4 regions of the Oxobacter pfennigii genome follow, and region 1 is predicted to be linked to each of the others. Evidence: riboswitches for the same ligand, from Rfam matches in the RefSeq annotation. Region 1 holds a riboswitch; each other region holds the start of a gene.

Region 1 (4,485 bases):
GCTTCATACGTTGACGGCGGGAAATTTCAAAATGTGGTAATATCCTCCGGCCTTAATTTCCCCGATTCATTAAGCGGAAGCGTACTTGCAAAAAAACTTAACGCTCCCATATTATTGACAGGAAATAATGCAGCTGAAAGCCAGAAGGCTATAAACTATGTAAACAGCAATCTTGATAAGTCCGGAAATATTTACATACTGGGCGGAGAAGGCGCTGTTGATATAAGCATAGAGAACAGCCTAAAAGAGCTTGGATATAGCAATATAAAGAGAATATGGGGCCAGGACAGATTTGAGACCAGCGGAGCCATAGCCGGCGAACTGAATGTTGCAGCAGGCACTCCCGTAGTTATTGTAAACGGCATGAGTTTTGCCGATGCTTTGAGCGCCGGAGCCGCCGCCAGCATAAAGGGTTATCCCGTGCTTTTAAGCGATAAGGATACCTTGCCTTCCAACATAAAGAGCTATATAAGCAATATTAAGCCTTCAGATGTATATGTTATAGGGGGAGAAGGCGTACTGGCTAAAAGCATTGAAAGCGAGATAAGCAGTTTGAACCCGTCGTCAAAAATAACAAGGCTGTTTGGAATGGACAGGTATCAGACTTCTCTTAGGGTTAACGAATTCTTCAACTACAATGAATATGTGTTGCTGGCTACAGGAGAGGATTATCCCGACGCATTGTCAGGCTGCGCCTTGGCGGCAGCCATAAACGGTTCCATACTGCTGGTGGACGACACCTCCATAAACACCCAGCTTCAATTTATAAACAAGGATAACACAAACTCCGTTATAATACTGGGAGGCAGTGCCGTAGTGAGCGGAACCATAGAAAATGCCGCAAAACAGGTGTTATCTGTACAGTAAGATGGATAAGATGGATATGTGCAGCCTGTAACCGTCCGGTTGGCACATAGATAGTATGATTAGTGAAACTTAAATATAATATTGGGACCAAAACTTTTAATGAACCTTAATGCAGTACCAACTATGGCAATAAAATAAATTTAGGAGTTTTCTTTAAAGCAGATTTTATTATTGGCGTTAATTACCTTTCTGCCGCTTCTTTGTGGTAAGAGGGTAATTGCGCCATTTTTATTTTTTATTAATATGGAGGTGTTAACTTGAAAATCAAAAGATCAGGCAAAAAAGTATTATGTACCGCATTGACGATACTGTTGCCTCTATGTCGAAGAATTAAAAAATATTCATCAGCCCGCATTGCGGGCTGATGTAATCCGAGGGGTGGTCGTTTGTGACTACCCCTTTATAACCTGCATCAAATAGGCTGATGCTTTCAGCAGAAAAATAGGCATGACAAGGTGAACCATACCTTGACCACAATTTTTACCCATGCTAAAATGGGAAGCAGCCGGGGGTTTAAGGGGAAAAATTCAGCTTTGAAAACAGGCCTTCAAAGCTTCCTGCATTCGGCAGTCAATTAAATAATTATTTAAAAGCTATTGAGATAGTTCCAATATCTTGATATAATATAGAAGACAATTGAATTGCGAAATACAGGTTTAATCTATTTAGATTATAAAAGGGAAGCAGGTGAAAGTCCTGTACGGTCCCGCCGCTGTAAATGTGGAGCCATTACACTTCTAAGCCACTGGTTATCCGGGAAGGCGTGTCATGGTGATGATGCTAAGTCAGAAGACCTGCCTGTATTTAAAAACACCATTACACTCTACGAAGGATAGGGAGGTGCAGCTGATGAAGACAATTTATTTATGTGGATTCATATAGCCTCTTGACCTAAAGTCGGGAGGCTTTAGTTTTGGCAATTTTACATGACAGTATTAAAATTTAAGGAGTGGATTTTATGTCAAAGCGTTTGCAGGTTTGTTTAGGAATAATGCTGATGATTTTCTTTATACCCTTTAAAGCTTCAGCCATGCATATAATGGAAGGGTTTTTACAGCCAGGATGGGCTATAGCCTGGGGAGCATTCACAATACCATTTGTAGTCTTAGGTTTATTTAAAATAAATAAGACGGTTAAAGAAAACCCGCGTGTTAAGATACTTCTTGCCATGGCAGGTGCTTTTGCTTTCGTATTATCGGCGCTGAAGCTGCCTTCAGTAACAGGAAGCTGTTCTCATCCCACAGGAGTAGGATTGGGCGCCATACTTTTCGGACCTACAACCATGTCGGTATTAGGACTTATCGTACTTTTATTTCAGGCAATATTACTGGCTCACGGCGGGTTGACGACCCTTGGCGCCAATACTTTCTCAATGGCAGTAGTAGGACCGCTGGTATCCTTCGGTGTATATAAACTGGTAATGAAGGGAAAAGGCCCCCAGTGGCTTGCAGTTTTTTTGGCTGCAGCATTAGGCGATTTGGTTACATATATGACTACTTCCGTACAGTTAGCTCTTGCTTTCCCGGCAGAAGTCGGAGGATTTGCTGCATCTCTTGCTAAATTCATGGGTATATTTGCCGTAACACAAATACCTCTTGCCATAAGCGAAGGTATATTGACAGTTATAATATTCAATGCCATATCAGCATATGCCAAAGACGAATTACAAGATTTAAATTTATTGGTGAAGGAGGCTTAATATATGCAAAGTCAGGCAGTTAATAAAACAAGTAAAGGCAGTCTTTTTACTACAAACCTCTTATTATTATTGCTGGTTGTCGTCATTACCGTTGTTCCCCTTATAATTGCAAAGGATGCAGAGTTCGGAGGTGCCGACGGTGAGGCCGAAGAAGCAATAACTGAAATAAATACAGAATATGAGCCATGGTTTTCACCTATATACGAGCCACCCAGCGGTGAAATTGAAAGTCTTTTATTCTCATCCCAGGCAGCTTTAGGTGCCGGCATTATAGGCTACGGTATCGGTTATTTTGCAGGGCGTAAAAAAGGCCGGACGGAGCACGTTCATGGTAAACATTGATAGATATGCCTATGCTTCAAAGTTAAAAAAAACAGATCCTATGCTGAAATTTGTCTTCGCCATGCTTACCCTCGGAGTGTGTCTTTGGGCAAATTCTATATTGATATCCATCATAATACTTTCCATAATGGGGTGGGTTGCCGTCTGCAAGGGCGGCACTCCCTTCCTGCTTTTTGTAAAGATGTTACTTTTACCTATGTCTTTTTTGATTATCAGCTTGCTGACCATAGCCATTAATGTATCAAATAATCCTGAAATTTTTTTAGTTTCACTTAAAATGTCTGATTTCTGGATTGGCGTATCAAAAGAAGGATTAAATGATGCGGCACTGCTTTTTTTCAAGGTTATGGCCTCGGTATCCTGCTTGTATTTTTTGTCTCTGACGACACCTATGATAGATTTGCTTTCGGTTTTAAGAAAGCTAAGGGTGCCCAAGCTCATGGTGGAAATGATGAGCCTTATATACAGATTTATTTTTATACTTTTAGATACGGCAGATACCATGTATACCGCCCAGAGCTCAAGGCTGGGGTATTCAAGTATAAAAAGGGGATACCGTTCTCTTGGCGCCCTTGCATCCACTCTTTTTATAAGGTCATATAAACGTTCAAATGACTTATATACTGCCCTAGAAGCCAGGGGATATGACGGAGAGCTTAATGTTTTAGAGGAAGAATTTGAAAAAAGTAATATAAAATATGCCGGTGTCGTATTGATAAATGTAATTTTTATTTTAATTGCTTTGTACTTAAGACAGTATTCAGGGGGTTTATATTAAATGAGCGAAAATATACTGGATGTAATTGATCTTCATTATTCTTACCCCGATGGAACTCATGCATTAAAAGGTGTGAATATGGAGATTAAAAAAGGTCAGACGACTGCAATACTTGGCGGAAACGGCGCAGGAAAGTCCACGCTTTTTCTTAATTTAAACGGAATTTTGAGGCCGACTTCCGGGAGAATAAATTTTGACAGGAAACCCGTTGATTATTCACGAGAAGGTCTAAATAAGCTGCGCCAGGCCATTGGAATTGTATTTCAGGACCCGGACAGCCAATTATTTTCAGCCAGCGTTTATCAGGATGTTTCCTTTGGGGCAATGAATATGAAGCTTCCGGAGGAAGAAGTGCGTAAAAGGGTAGATACAGCAATGAAAAGGACGGGAATTTACCACTTAAAGGATAAGCCTACCCACAACTTAAGCTTCGGCCAAAAGAAACGTGTGGCAATAGCAGGTATATTGGTTATGGAGCCTCAGGTACTTGTCCTTGACGAACCAACAGCAGGCCTTGATCCTATGGGGGTGAGCGAGCTGATGAAGCTATTGCAGGAAACTCAGGACGAGCTTGGGCTAACGATCATAATTTCCACTCATGATATAGATATAGTGCCCCTTTATTGCGACCGGGTCTATGTGATGGATGAGGGAAAGATTATAATGGAAGGCACGCCAAAGCAGGTATTTTCCGAAAAAAATGCCATACGCAGTGTGCATTTAAGGCTTCCAAGAATAGGTCATCTTATGGAGATATTGAAGGACAAGGATGATTTTGATTTCAAGGAAATACCTGTGA
Region 2 (4,485 bases), on a different contig from region 1:
CATTTTCAGTAAGCATAATCTCTGCCGGGTCGCTGGGGGAAAGATAGGACAGGGTAAAGGATAATATTGTAATACCTATGAAAGTGAGCAAAAATAATACCGCTGATTTTACAGCAGATTGAATCATGATATACCACCCTCTTTTAAAACAACATTAAAATTCATCAAGTAATTTTATTTCCCAGGCGCAGTAAAGCGGTAAATATACGCTTCCTGGTACTCATACTGCATCCTGTCGGCAATACAGTTAAACCAGGGATCCTCCGGATCTATATGAATATATCCTTTAGGAGGCATTCTCCGCATTTCTACCGAAAATCCTTCATAAAAAAACGCCCCGGCAATATCGTTTAAAGAGTGAAGCTGCATTGGAATTGTTCCCTGCCTGTCTATTTGCTTTTTGTAATAGAGCAGGCTGGGGTTTTTGCTGTAATCGGTATATGTGCAATAATATACGCCTCCGGGCTTTAATGCCTGCTTCATTTTCCAGGCATGTTCTTTTAAGTCCTGTAATAGATAAATAACGGAAATGCTGAAGGCCAGATTAAAGGTATCGATAAACTTGTCCACATTGGCGGTTGCTTCATATGAAATGGGCAAATCCTTTTTCCTCTTGTTGGCCACCTCAATGGATTTTTTGGCTAAATCAACGCCAACCCCCTTTAAAAAAGGTTTTTGTTGATATAAAAACCTTAAAAAACCTCCTTGATTACAACCAAAATCCAGAACAGTACAATCCAGAATATTTTTCTCCTTTATCATGTCCAGCACCTTATGCCAGTGGGGTTGATGATTATCCTCCATGGACTGTTCTCCGGCTGTGTCGTCATTCCACCATACGTCGTACAATTGTTCATCAGACATTAAATCTCCTCCTCATACTACTGATATTTATGTATAGATTCATACTCTCTTTTGTCAATTTCATCCCGGTATTATTTTTAGCTAATCACCAGTCAAGCTCTCCATATGCCACAAGTTCGCTCCCCTTTGGAGCCGAAAGAGAAGCACAATGATACAATACCACTCCGTCAAATTCCGCTGAATAAGTATCAATAATTTGGCCGAATAAATCCGTTGTGTATCCAAGCTTGTCGCCTTTCCTGATTTTTTGCCCGGCTGTAACGGCAGGCAGCCAGCATCCAGTACTCTTTGCTTCCGTATAGCAAACATTTGTTAATTCCAGAGGTGCTTTGTCAGGGAATATAAGGCTGTCATCGGCAAGTATATCCAGTCTTTTCAATACCCGTTTTGCATCAAGAATGTATTTTTCGACATCATCTTTAAGGCAAAGGCCATTGCAGCCTCTTTCCACAAGGATAGCCGGTATGCCAAGCATGGCGGCACAGCCAAAAGTGCCTGAGGTTTCCATACAATTTACCATGTAAGGCAAATCCAGAACCTGGCTCATTTTTTTAGATGCCTGTACAACTTTTGAATTGCAACTGCCTGAAAAATAGGCATAAGGTATCAGAGATTCATATAAATCACCGCCGTGAAAATCCATGTAATAATCGGCAGCCTTAAAAAACTCATTGGTTATAACGTAAGCTATTTTTTCTGCGATGCTGCCCTTTTCATCACCTGGAAACATGCGGTTTATGTTTTTCCCATCCTCCGGCACAACAGCGGCACAGCGCTTTGAAAAAGCCTGAAGATTGACCGGGTGAACAAGGATTATTTGACCGGAAATATCTTTGGGATCAAGCCCTGCTCCCAGCCGTATAGCCGTGAGGATTCCGGGATATTCGCTTCCATGTACTCCGGATGTGATGAGCATGGTCTTGCCTTGTTTTTCTCCATTAATCAATGTGACCGGCATCACTGTTCCGGTATCCAAAACCTTGATAAAGCCCTGTGCTTTAGTCCCTCGTTCTGCTGTAATTCCGCCTAGGGAAAATATGGGTTTCATTCTGCATTCTCCTCCATATAATAAATTTTTTTGCCACAATTAAAAAACCTCTCAACCGTAAACAGTCAAGAGGTAATAACAACCCATGCAAATAACATATGCATAAATGCACCTCTCTATCGCTCGTAGAGTTAAAATGGTGAATAAAACAGGCAGGTCTTCTGGCTTAAGCATCATCACCCTTGCAGCCTTCCCGGTTTCCCAGTGGCATTTAGCAAGGACTCTTCTTTCACAGCGGCGGGACCGCGTGGGATTTCTACCCACTTCCCTTTTCACCGGTTTATAATTTTGTCCATCAAAATCATAACCGGCACCTGTTTTTTTATATTCAATTAAGTTTCATTTTATATTATGACCATATGAAACACAATGAATTTTTCACCTTTATTTGTAATAATTTGTGCTGTTTCCATAAACTCCTTACTTCATTTCTCCCTTGTAGAGGCTTTAAGCCATTGGGAAACCAGCAATTCCGCTAATTCATTGGCAATGTTGTTTCCCCAGTATATGCCTTCCTTTGTAAGCTTGAAGCTGTAACCTTCGGGAACAATTAATCCTTCGATTTTTAATTGCTGCGCAAAAGCTTCAATTATATCACTACTTTGTTCCCAAAAGCCTGCCGGTTCAACGTCAAAATTACCAAACTGTATTTTGCCTATAAGCCGGTAGATATAATTATACATAGAAACTGTTAAAGCTCCTTGAAGGGTGTCTGCCCTGCCGGATTCAACGGCGGCACCATACTCTGAAATATCGAAGGGATTCATCCATATAAAATCCCCTAGCCTGCCGCCGGCGGCGGCGCCTAAAGCCAGTGTATCCCCTCCGCCGTAACGGGTTGTTACATATTTATACGCATCCCTTTTAGGCCTTACCATTTTTGTAAGTTCCAAAAGCTCGAAGCCTTCTTTTGTAAGCCAATCATATATTTTCATGAAAAAATCATATTCTTTTTTATCTGAATCTATGGAATCACGTTCCCCATCCGAAAACTGCGTGCCAAGCGCCGACCCTTCACGCAGCATTAGGGAATAAAATGATAATCCTGCAATATCCAAAGAAGAGATGTGCTTTAAATCTTTCTCTAATTCCTGCTCTGTCTGGCCGGGATAATTGTAAATAAGGTCCATACTCACATTTTCAAAGCCTTCATGCCTTAACTTGCTGATTTTTGAAACTGCATCCTCACCGCTGCCTCTTCTTCCCAGCAACTTTCTTCCCCTGTCACAGAAGGTCTGCACCCCTATGCTTAAACGGTTAACTCCTTCTTTTAAAAACATGTCTGATTTATCCTCTGTCAATTCGGTGATACTGGTTTCAACTGTAATTTCCGCATCATGTTTTAATGGCAGATATTCCTTGATAGCATGCAAAATATCCCTTAAATTGCCTGTTTCAAGGGAGGTAGGAGTGCCGCCTCCGAAATATACCGCATCAAAGCTGCTGTTTTGTATGTATGGAAATACGCCGTAGCTTTTTATTTCATTGATTATTAACTGGTGATAATCGTAAGCCGGAGCGCACAAATATCTTCGCATGTTGCAAAAAGTGCATATCTTGCTGCAAAAGGGTATATGTATATAAACGGCTTTAGGACGCGTATCCGGTTCCATCTGCAAAAGGTATTCCTTCAGGAAAGATTTTTCATTACGAAGCCTTCTTAAGGGAGCCAAGGCATCGTGATGTCCTTTTAAACGTTTTGAATACCTCCCTTTTACTTCTGACTGAATGTTATTCATCATTGTCCCCATCCCTGCTCTCCTTAAAAATTATATTCCCTCTGCCCTTCTAAGAACTTCCATGAATACCTTTTGTGCAGTTTCCAAATCCCTGGAATCGGGATGTTTTGCCGCTTCCATGTGCCTGTTGATCCTCTCCGGTGTCATGTAGTGGGGATGATCGGGAGGATATTGCCTGACCCGTTCGGTAAGTGCCGGATCTATTTTCCCCTGGCAAATAAAATCTCCAAGATATTCATTGGAAGCATCCACAAGCTGCTTAAGCCTCTCTATGACTTTCCCGGCATGAGGTGAATCAGGATAAGCTCCTAAAGTCGCAAACAGGGCAACCTTCTTATCCTTAACTCCCTGTATATATTCCTTCATTGCTGCATCGGCATTTCCCTTATCAATCCAGCATCCCAAAATAACCAGATCACAATCTTCCAATGCCGGCTGCTCTGAAACAGAGTGGATGAAGGTTCCTTCAGGCATTACCTCCAGGATGGCTTCGGCAACTTTTTTTGTATTTCCTGTTTTGCTGGAATACACAATCATTGTTTTCATATATTTCCCTCCCAAATATGGTTTTCTCTATATTAATCTCTGCTTTTATACTCAGCAGGAATAAGTCAATCCAATCGGTACAAATACCGGCTTACCTGTTCTCTCATCCAGCTTTACGTCAGCTTCAACCTGATAGACATCTCTGAGCAGTTCACGGGTAAGCACATCCTCGGCTTTTCCCTGGGCAACAAGCTGTCCATTATTCAAAACCGCCAGCCTTTCACTGTAGCGTGCCGCCTGGTTAAGGTCGTGAAGCACCATGACAACAGTGATATCAAGCTCCTTGTT
Region 3 (4,485 bases), on a different contig from region 1:
CGTTCACTGCCGATTTTATTGGCTCCAGCTTGAGCAAAAAGGTCGCTCTTCATCATTTTGGAATTCCTTGTATTATAGGTTATAAGCTCTAAGACATCGTCACAAAGGTTATTTTCCTTTACAAGCCTTGTGGGAGGAATTCTTATTCCCTCCTGAAAAATTTCCGTGGCGCCTGTGTTATAGCTGCCTGCAACTGCTCCTCCTATATCACCGTGATGTGCACGGCTGACTGTGAAAAATATAAGCTCTTTTTCATAAAACACAGGGGTGACTATACCTATATCCGGCAGGTGATTGCCTCCCATATAAGGGTCGTTTATGATAAATACATCCCCTTCCTCTATGCCTTCCTTATATTTTTCAAGAACAGCCTGTACACTAAAGGAACCGGCAGCGGCTAAAATAGGTATTCCGTTTAGCTGTGAGATGAGTTCTCCTCTGTTATTTGTGACACCGCAGGCAAAATCGCAGGCTTCTGCAAATATGGGAGAGCGGGAGGACTTTTCCAATGCTGCTCCCATCTCTTCTGATATGGTGTACAATCTGTTTGCTATAACAGACTGAAGAATGATTTTACCAACATCCAATTATTTCACCTCCTTCACATCCATGATTATATTGCCGCCTTCATCCTTATAAGCTTTATAATCAGGGCTTACAAATATTGTGGTATAATCCTTTTCAATGAGAGCAGGGCCTGAAACAATAACTTGGGCTTTTATATTCATGAATTTATAAACAGGCAAATCTTTAATTTTTAAATCCTTATCCCAGCACACTTTGCGGTATTCATCATATTTGGCACCGCTTTCCATACTAAAATTATTTGTATGGAAAGGTATATCATCTTCCTTTTCGCCTGCTTCAATACGCACATCCAGAATGACGCATTCATCTTCCGGCTCTTTATATCCGTAATATTTTTCATGAAGATTATTAAACTTTATTCTTAATTCCCTTATGCTGTTTTTATCGAGGCTTTCACCTTCAAAGGGGAGGGATAGCTGATGATGCTGATTTGAATACCGCACCCCAAAATAAAATCTAAATTCTCTTTTTTCAAAAGCCACCCCTTGCTGACTGAGATTGATGTCGGCACTTTTTTTAAGTTTACTCATCACCTGGTTTATTTCACCCATGCTGATTTCACTCATGCTCTTAATAAAGCTCTGGGCTATATCAGTTTTTATTTTTGACTTTAACATTCCCTGGGCACAAAACACTTCTCCAAAGGCAGGTATGATGATTTTTCTCACGCCAAGCTCCCGTGCTATCTTAGCTGCAAATATAGGCGATGCCCCGCCTGCCGCCAAAAGTGCAAAATCCATGGGGTTAAATCCTTTTTGCAGAGTCATTAAACTTACTGCATCCGCCATTTTTGCCGAAGCAACCTCATAAATTGCAAGGGCAGCATCATGGGGGCTTATGTTGAGAGGATCGGCTATTTTTTCTTTTATGGTTTTTAATGATAAATCTTTTCTTATTTTTATTGCTCCTTTTCCAAAGCTTTTTTCTTCTATAAATCCAAGGAGCAATGCGGCATCTGTGATGGTGGGGGCTTCTCCTCCTTTATCAAAGCAGGCAGGCCCTGGAAAACTTTCTGCTGATTCCGGCCCAACATTGAGTCTTAAGCTTTCATCCACCTTAGCAATGCTTCCGCCTCCTATACCCTGGGAATTTATATCCACTGCAGGCAGGCTTAAAGGATAACCCTCGACTGAAGTTTCAGACAAAATTTTTATTGAATGGCCCTTTATAAGGCTGACGTCAAAGCTTGTACCCCCCATATCAATAAGCACCATATCCGGTTGATTAAGTTCCATTGAAAGGGCTCTTGCTCCGCTTGATCCTGCCGCAGGGCCCGAAAAAAGGCCTTTGACTCCAAAATGGTTATCAAGAGATATGCTTGTGACTCCTCCGCTATTCTGAACCAGCTTCACGCCGCAATTTAGTCCCCATTCTTTAAGGGAAGATGATAATTCCTTAAGATAATGGGATATCTTTGGTGTAAGATAAGCATCCAAAACAGCAGTGGAAGTTCTCTCATACTCACCTAATTTGGGCGCAACTTCACTGGATAAGGATATATACACACCGGGGAGCATGTCTTCTAAATATGCCTTCACACATTTTTCATGAGCCGGGTTTAAAAAAGAGAATAAAAGGCATACGGCAACCGATTCTACTTTTAATAACTTAAGCTCATCCTTGATTTGCTTTAAATTGTCCAAATCCAGAGCAGTTATTTCCCTTCCGCTGTAATCAACTCTCCCTTTAAGGTTAAAGCGGAGATGCCGGGGTACCAAAACCTCCGGAGGTGATGCAAAGAAATTCCATTGATTGTCCAATTTTGAACGCCTCATCTCTAAGGCATCGTTAAATCCATCCGTTGTGATAAGGGCGGTCTTTACCCCTTTCCTTTGAATAAGGGCATTAACTGCAACGGTGTTTCCATGAACAAGGGATTTGATACAGGAAAGAAACTCCCTTGATGATAAGTTAAAATCATGAGCTAATATCTTAAGCCCTTCCATAACCGTTATAATGGGATTTCCCTTGTCTGAGGGGATTTTTACCGTTTTTATGCCCTCCGGACTTTGTGCAATAAAATCTGTAAATGTTCCCCCCATATCCACACCGACCTGAAACATACAACCACTCCTTAAAGTTTTTAAATAAAATAAAAAAGTCCTCAGCCTTTTAGACTGAGAACTTTGCCATCATTCTCTAAGTACCACCCTTTCCTGGAGAGTGTACAAATTCACCAACAAGCAGGTTTCCTGACTTGCGTATCATTGCAGCTTATCTCCTTCCCATTTTCCTATTATAAAAAACAGTGGTTTATTGATAAGCCGCTCCTCGCTTACAGTGGCGGGACCGTACAGGAATTTCACCTGATTCCCTATTATCCTCATTTTAATGAAGCACTTATTGGAAATATTCATTTATCTAGATTATATTAAAACTTTTTTAAAAAATCAAGGATAAATTATGAATAACACACGGCCTATCTATTTCTCTTAACATAAATATTTTAGCAAATTGCAAGTAATTAGGTAGATTGATGCTTATTTATGTAAACTCATTGTTATTTTATAATTATCATTTCCTTTGTGAACTTGTTAAGTATTTCCCCGCTGCCGTTATGGATTAAGACTATATCCTCAATTCTCATTCCAAACCTTCCCGGGATGTATATACCTGGTTCGATGCTAAAGGACATTCCGTCTTTTAAAATCTGCCTATTATCTTCTCTTATATACGGAGCTTCATGAACGGCAGTACCTATTCCATGGCCTGTCCTGTTTAAAAAGCATTCACCATAACCTGCATCTCTTATAACCTTCCTTGCCGCCAAATCTGTATCGCGAGCTGTTACTCCTGCTTTTACATAGCTTTCAGCACTTTTATTGGCTTCAAGTACTATGCTGTATATTTTCTTTTGCTCCTTTGTTGGTTCACCGACAAATACAGTTCTGGACATATCCGAGCAATATCCCTTGTACTTGCATCCAAAGTCCAAAACTATTATATCAGTGTCCTCGATAACCCTGCTGTTACCAACATAATGGGGCTTTGAGCTGTTAGGTCCTGACGCCACTATAGGCTCAAAGGATAAGCCTTCAGCTCCCTTTTCAAAAAATAGCTCTATTATTTTATCACCTATATCTTTTTCCGTAATACCCGGCCTAATATATTTTACTATTTCCGCTGCTACTTCATCGGCAATTAAAGAAGCCTTCCTTAGATAATCCCTCTCCTGTTGTGTCTTTACAACTCTTAACTCTTCCAATATACTGACACCATTTATGAAATTCATATCCAATACGGTCTTCATATCCAGCATATCAACAGCCCTTATGGCATCATTTACCCCTATGGTTTTTCCCTTAAGCCCGTATTTTATATTTGCCTTTTCTAAGCAAGGCAAAAAGCCTTCCGAATCACTCCATACAAATATGTCGGTTTGACCTCCGAAAACCTCCCTGGTCTCTTCATAATAAAGCTCAGGGGAAATGTAGAAAAATCTCCCGTCGGATAATATGAACAAGGCCTTGAATCTCTCGCATATAAAAGAGCTTTTGCCTGTAATGTATTCCATGTCCGAAGAGGTCCCTATAATCAATACATCGGCATTATTCTTTACCATCAGCTGAGCCAGCCTGTCTATCTTTTCGCTAAATTTCACTTGTATACCCTCCTTTCAAGGATTATATATAGTTAACAGTTCTCTTTATTTCCCGTTAAAAAAACTGGGAGAAGTTACAGAGATGATTTTAACAAGCCTGTTGGTAAAATTAGCCCAATTATGAGGAGTTGAAGAAGAATAATGGGCGCTGTCTCCCGGATACAATTCATAGGTATTGTCTTCTAAAAATAAAGTTAAAACCCCTTCCAGCACATATATAAATTCCTCACTGTCATGGCTGTAAGGAATCACTTCCTCTTCATGCAAATTTGGCAGTATGGTTACCACCATGGGCT
Region 4 (4,485 bases), 250 kb from region 1:
ATTCATGTACGGCACTGCAGGTGTAGCCCTAAACGACGGAACAACCTTCGGTAAAAGCGGTGAAGGCTATATGAGAATGAACATAGGCTGTCCCCGTGTTTATTTGGTAGAAGGTTTAAAGAGAATAGAAACGGCTGTAAGGGGTGTCAGAAAGTAAAAATTATGGGAGTATATAGATGAAGGATGAAAAGGTTATCTTACAGTTTAAAAAGGCAAGAATGTATAAAAATATAGGGTTTATTATAATGTTATTATCAATTATTCCAAGTGTAATATGGAGAACCATATTTGGATTTGTATTGACAGCAATTATAATTGGCATAGGAATTTATTTTGAACGCCTGTATAAATGCCCGGTATGTGGTTTTATATTTGACACCAGAGTAAAATCTGATGAAATAAGGTATTGTTCCAGCTGCAGCGCAAAACTTCAATAAGTATAATACTTAATAGTTTTTATTAGAATAACTATAGAAAGTCTGCACATTATCGTGCAGGCTTTTATAAAAAATGTAAAATTATATTCATATTCTTAACAGATTAATAACTTAATGTATTTGTAACATGCAACAACTGCAATCTAGAAGAATAGTATAATACATGAGTCTTTGATTGTATTATTGTGAGGGTTGTATGGATAAGAAATCTGGATATAAAAATTTAGCGGAGAAATTTAACATAGATTTAAGGGAATGTAAGTTCTTAGGTGAAGGCCATAACGGAATCGTGTATTTGCTTCCAGACGGCAAGATAATTAAAATTTTTAAGAAGATAAAAAATTGCGAAAGCGAATATTCCATATTGGAGGCCGTCAGAGGCAGTAAATATTTTCCTAAAGTCTATGGTTCCATGGGAAATTACATCATAAGAGATTATGTAGGCGGAGAATGCTTGAAGGACTACATAAAAAGGAACGGCCTTGATAAAAAGGTAGCTAAGAACCTGATAAATCTAATTGAAGAGTTTAAGAAATTGAATTTTAAAAAGCTTGATATAAGATGCAAGGATATTTACGTACAAAAAGATAAGTCCCTGATGGTTATAGACCCTAAATACTCATTCACCAGAGAAAAGAGCTTTCCCAAGCACTTATCAAAAGGCTTGAGCAAACTGGGCGTGCTGGGTGATTTTTTGGAGGTTGTCAGAATTGAGAAACCTCAAGTTTATGAGGAATGGACAGGGAAACTCATAGAATCAGGAATTTTATAGCTGAAATTATAAAAATACAATCTATACTTGTAAGAGACACCATTTAATAATATAATTATATATAGAATGGAATTGAGTTCTCATAAAAATAAATAAAATTGTCAGGTACATGCATGTATAATAGGGAAAGCGGTGAAAATCCGCTGCAGCCCCCGCTACTGTATACGGCGACGAAACCTAATTCCACTGGCGTTATCGCTGGGAAGGAAGGTGGAGAAAGACCCGTTAGCCAGGAGACCTGCCTGAGATTAAAAGTCCTTCGGAGGGAAGGTAACACCTATGCTATTTTTTGGCACATGGATTTTATTACTAAGCCCTCGCTTGAAGTGAGGGCTTTTAATTGCATAAAATTATACATATATCCCTGACATTAAAGTGCCAGGGATTGTTTTTTGCATAAGTTTTGGAAACTTCTCTGACTGCTTGAATGAAGACAGGGACACTTTTAAAGGATGTCCCAACTAAGAATATCCTAAAAGAAGAAGAGTGCATATAAAATCATAAAAAAGTAAAAAAGGAGAGGTAATATGAAAGGAATAGTGGTAATAGGACATGGAAGCAGATCAAAAGAGGCCTGCGATATTTTTTTTAAGACTGTGGGCGCAATAAGAGCAAAAATGGGTACGGAGGTTGAAGGATGTTTTATGGAAATATCCGAGCCTGATATACCTACTATAATAAGAGGCTTTTATGAAAAAGGAATTAAGGACATAACTGTATTGCCTTATTTTCTTTACAACGGAATACATATCAAAGAAGATGTGCCTCAAATTTTGAATGAATTAAAAAAAGAGCTTGATGGCTTAACAATATCCATGGCGGAGCCTATCGGTTTCCACGATCTTCTTGTGGATATACTCATAGACCGGGCAGAAGGAATAACAAGCTTAGTATAGTAATGGTTTATAAATTCTCGCATTTTGCCAGCTTGATATGATGAAATGAACATTGCGGAGCTGTGAATGAAATCATATCAAGCTGGCATGGCGGTGAACGTTGGAGATGATTGATATGATTCAGCTTATTGGAGTTAATGATGAGGATGTGTGTATACGCGAAAAACTTTCGATAATACCGAAGCATCTGGAGGATGCATTGAAAAAAGCTGCCGAGCTGTGCGGGGAGGCGGCCATAATAAGTACCTGCAACAGGACCGAAGTGTATTTTAATTCTACGAGAACTGGGGACGGCATCATAGAATGCATTTTTAACTGTTTAGGCTGGGATAAGGAATTGATAAAGTACACTATCTACAAATGCGGAGATGAGGCAGTGCGTCATTTGATAGAAGTAACCTGCGGAGTGCATTCAAGGATATTGGGAGAAGAGCAGATATTAGGCCAGGTAAAGGACGCCTATGATTTGGCACTTAAAAATAAAACCATAAAAGGGGAACTTGACAGGCTTTTTCATACTGCAATAACCTGCGGCAAGGAATTTCGCCATAAATCAGAGCTTGATAAAATTCCGGTATCATCAGCTTCCATGGTAATACGCGAGGCAAGGAAAAGAAGCTTAAAAAGATTCATGGTCTTAGGCTATGGCGAAGTAGGAAGTTTGGCCTGTAAATATATTTTAGAAGAACCCTTTGATGTTTTATACATAGCCGTCAGAGATACAAGTGTTGTGGATATTAAGGATAGAAGAGTAAAAGTCATCCCTTTTAGAGAAAGAAAAGAATATTATCCAGATGTGGAATGCATAATATCCTGTACTTCGGCTCCTCATACAGTAATAAATTCAAATGAGCTTCCAAACAGAAAGCTCATGATATTTGATATGGCGGTTCCTAGGGATGTGGATTGGGATGTCAACGGTATTAACGGTAACGAAGTTTACGATATAGATATGATAAGCGCATTGTTTGATGAGAGTCTTGAAAAGAGAAGGAAAATCCTTGAAAATTTCAGACATCTTATTGAGAAGCACATACAGGAATTTGAAAAATGGCAGAATTTAAAAAAGCTTTCACCCTATATAAAAAGGATGAAGGAAAACGGAGAACAGATTTATAAACAAAGAAGCACTGCCTTTAGGAATAAAAGGCATACAAAAGATAATGAGAACCTTGCAGACATTCTTATAAAAAGTACGGCAGATGTATATGTAAACAGGGCTATAGAAGTGCTGAAGGAAGAATATTTAGAAGGCAGGGGAGAAGAATGCCTCAAGATAATAGAAAAGATATTTCTGATAAAATGCTAGAATTCATGATGGTTTCTCTCATATCTCACAAGGTGAATATTCTTATCGTAGGCGCAGGGCGGGCAGGGCTTATTAAGGCAAAGGCATTTTTAAACAACGGATGCAGAGTTTTCGTATTGTCAAAAGAATTCAGCCCTGAATTTTTTCAAGTTGAAAATGATGACAGGCTCATCTTGATTAAAGATGAATATAAAAAGGAAATTATTTTGGATAAGCATATAGTCGCAATTGCAACGGATGATTATGAATTGAATGAAAAAGTAAAAGCGGATTGCGAGAGCCTTTGTAAGATATATCTGAACTGCCGTGATTTCAGAGAAGGGATGCTTACAATTCCGACTCAAAGGAAAACGGAAAACCTTCACTTTGCTCTCCATACAAGGAAGGGAAGCCCAAAGACCTCGGTTTTTTTGGCTGAAAAAATGAAATGTAAGATGGAGGAATATGAAGCTTTTGTTTTATTTGCTTCCTCATTGCGTCAAAAGCTAAAAGGAAGAGAGCATTTTGAAGAAATCATGAATTTTGTAAACACGGATTTTTTTTATCAAGCTTATAAAAAGGGCAATGGGATTATTTTATTAAAAATGTATTATGGTGGTGGCGAATTTGAATTTTAAAATTGCAACAAGGCGCAGTAAACTGGCACAGGTACAAGCCGATATGGTAGGTAGCATGTTAAAGAGCAAATATAATGCGGAATATGAAAAGATACTTATTGAGACAACAGGAGATAAGATTTTGGATAAGCCCTTGGAGGATATAGGCGGAAAGGGCCTTTTTATAAAGGATATTGAAATATCCATGATGGAAGGCAACGGAGATCTGGCTGTCCATAGCATGAAGGATGTGCCCTATGATTTGCCGGAAGGCTTTGAAATTGTTGCGGTGCCTCAAAGGGAGGATGCACGGGATGTCTTCGTATCTTTATCAGGAGTGGACTTTAATTTACTGCCAAAGGGTGCTAAGGTGGGCACCAGCAGTAACAGGCGAACAAGCCAGATAAAGCAATTAAGGCCGGATATAGAGATTGTTCCAATAAGGGGCAATGTACAAACCCGCATTGAAAAAATA

The links. Region 1 has a riboswitch for cobalamin ahead of OXPF_RS13850 (energy-coupling factor ABC transporter permease). Riboswitches for the same ligand answer to the same signal wherever they lie in the genome.
Region 2: another riboswitch for cobalamin. It lies ahead of OXPF_RS10100 (M14 family metallopeptidase); the one in region 1 lies ahead of OXPF_RS13850 (energy-coupling factor ABC transporter permease).
Region 3: another riboswitch for cobalamin. It lies ahead of OXPF_RS16615 (hydantoinase/oxoprolinase family protein); the one in region 1 lies ahead of OXPF_RS13850 (energy-coupling factor ABC transporter permease).
Region 4: another riboswitch for cobalamin. It lies ahead of OXPF_RS15065 (sirohydrochlorin chelatase); the one in region 1 lies ahead of OXPF_RS13850 (energy-coupling factor ABC transporter permease).

Annotation. Positions count from the first base shown of each region.
Region 1 is NZ_LKET01000039.1:118,883-123,367, forward strand. Features, by position in the region: gene OXPF_RS13845 (cell wall-binding repeat-containing protein) at 1-867, shown strand, start outside; cobalamin riboswitch at 1,503-1,683, shown strand; gene OXPF_RS13850 (energy-coupling factor ABC transporter permease) at 1,826-2,566, shown strand; gene OXPF_RS13855 (energy-coupling factor ABC transporter substrate-binding protein) at 2,570-2,908, shown strand; gene cbiQ (cobalt ECF transporter T component CbiQ) at 2,895-3,686, shown strand; gene OXPF_RS13865 (ATP-binding cassette domain-containing protein) at 3,687-4,485, shown strand, end outside.
Region 2 is NZ_LKET01000031.1:48,201-52,685, forward strand. Features, by position in the region: gene OXPF_RS10090 (ABC transporter permease) at 1-127, opposite strand, end outside; gene OXPF_RS10095 (class I SAM-dependent methyltransferase) at 175-864, opposite strand; gene OXPF_RS10100 (M14 family metallopeptidase) at 950-1,912, opposite strand; cobalamin riboswitch at 2,047-2,245, opposite strand; gene OXPF_RS10105 (coproporphyrinogen-III oxidase family protein) at 2,338-3,654, opposite strand; gene OXPF_RS10110 (flavodoxin family protein) at 3,682-4,197, opposite strand; gene OXPF_RS10115 (ABC transporter ATP-binding protein) at 4,249-4,485, opposite strand, start outside.
Region 3 is NZ_LKET01000043.1:67,613-72,097, reverse strand. Features, by position in the region: gene OXPF_RS16620 (hydantoinase B/oxoprolinase family protein) at 1-587, opposite strand, end outside; gene OXPF_RS16615 (hydantoinase/oxoprolinase family protein) at 588-2,651, opposite strand; cobalamin riboswitch at 2,754-2,947, opposite strand; gene OXPF_RS16610 (M24 family metallopeptidase) at 3,089-4,189, opposite strand; gene OXPF_RS16605 (helix-turn-helix domain-containing protein) at 4,235-4,485, opposite strand, start outside.
Region 4 is NZ_LKET01000039.1:371,995-376,479, forward strand. Features, by position in the region: gene OXPF_RS15045 (MalY/PatB family protein) at 1-157, shown strand, start outside; gene OXPF_RS15050 (hypothetical protein) at 177-437, shown strand; gene OXPF_RS15055 (hypothetical protein) at 634-1,209, shown strand; cobalamin riboswitch at 1,296-1,469, shown strand; gene OXPF_RS15065 (sirohydrochlorin chelatase) at 1,737-2,105, shown strand; gene hemA (glutamyl-tRNA reductase) at 2,221-3,414, shown strand; gene OXPF_RS15075 (NAD(P)-dependent oxidoreductase) at 3,372-4,031, shown strand; gene hemC (hydroxymethylbilane synthase) at 4,021-4,485, shown strand, end outside.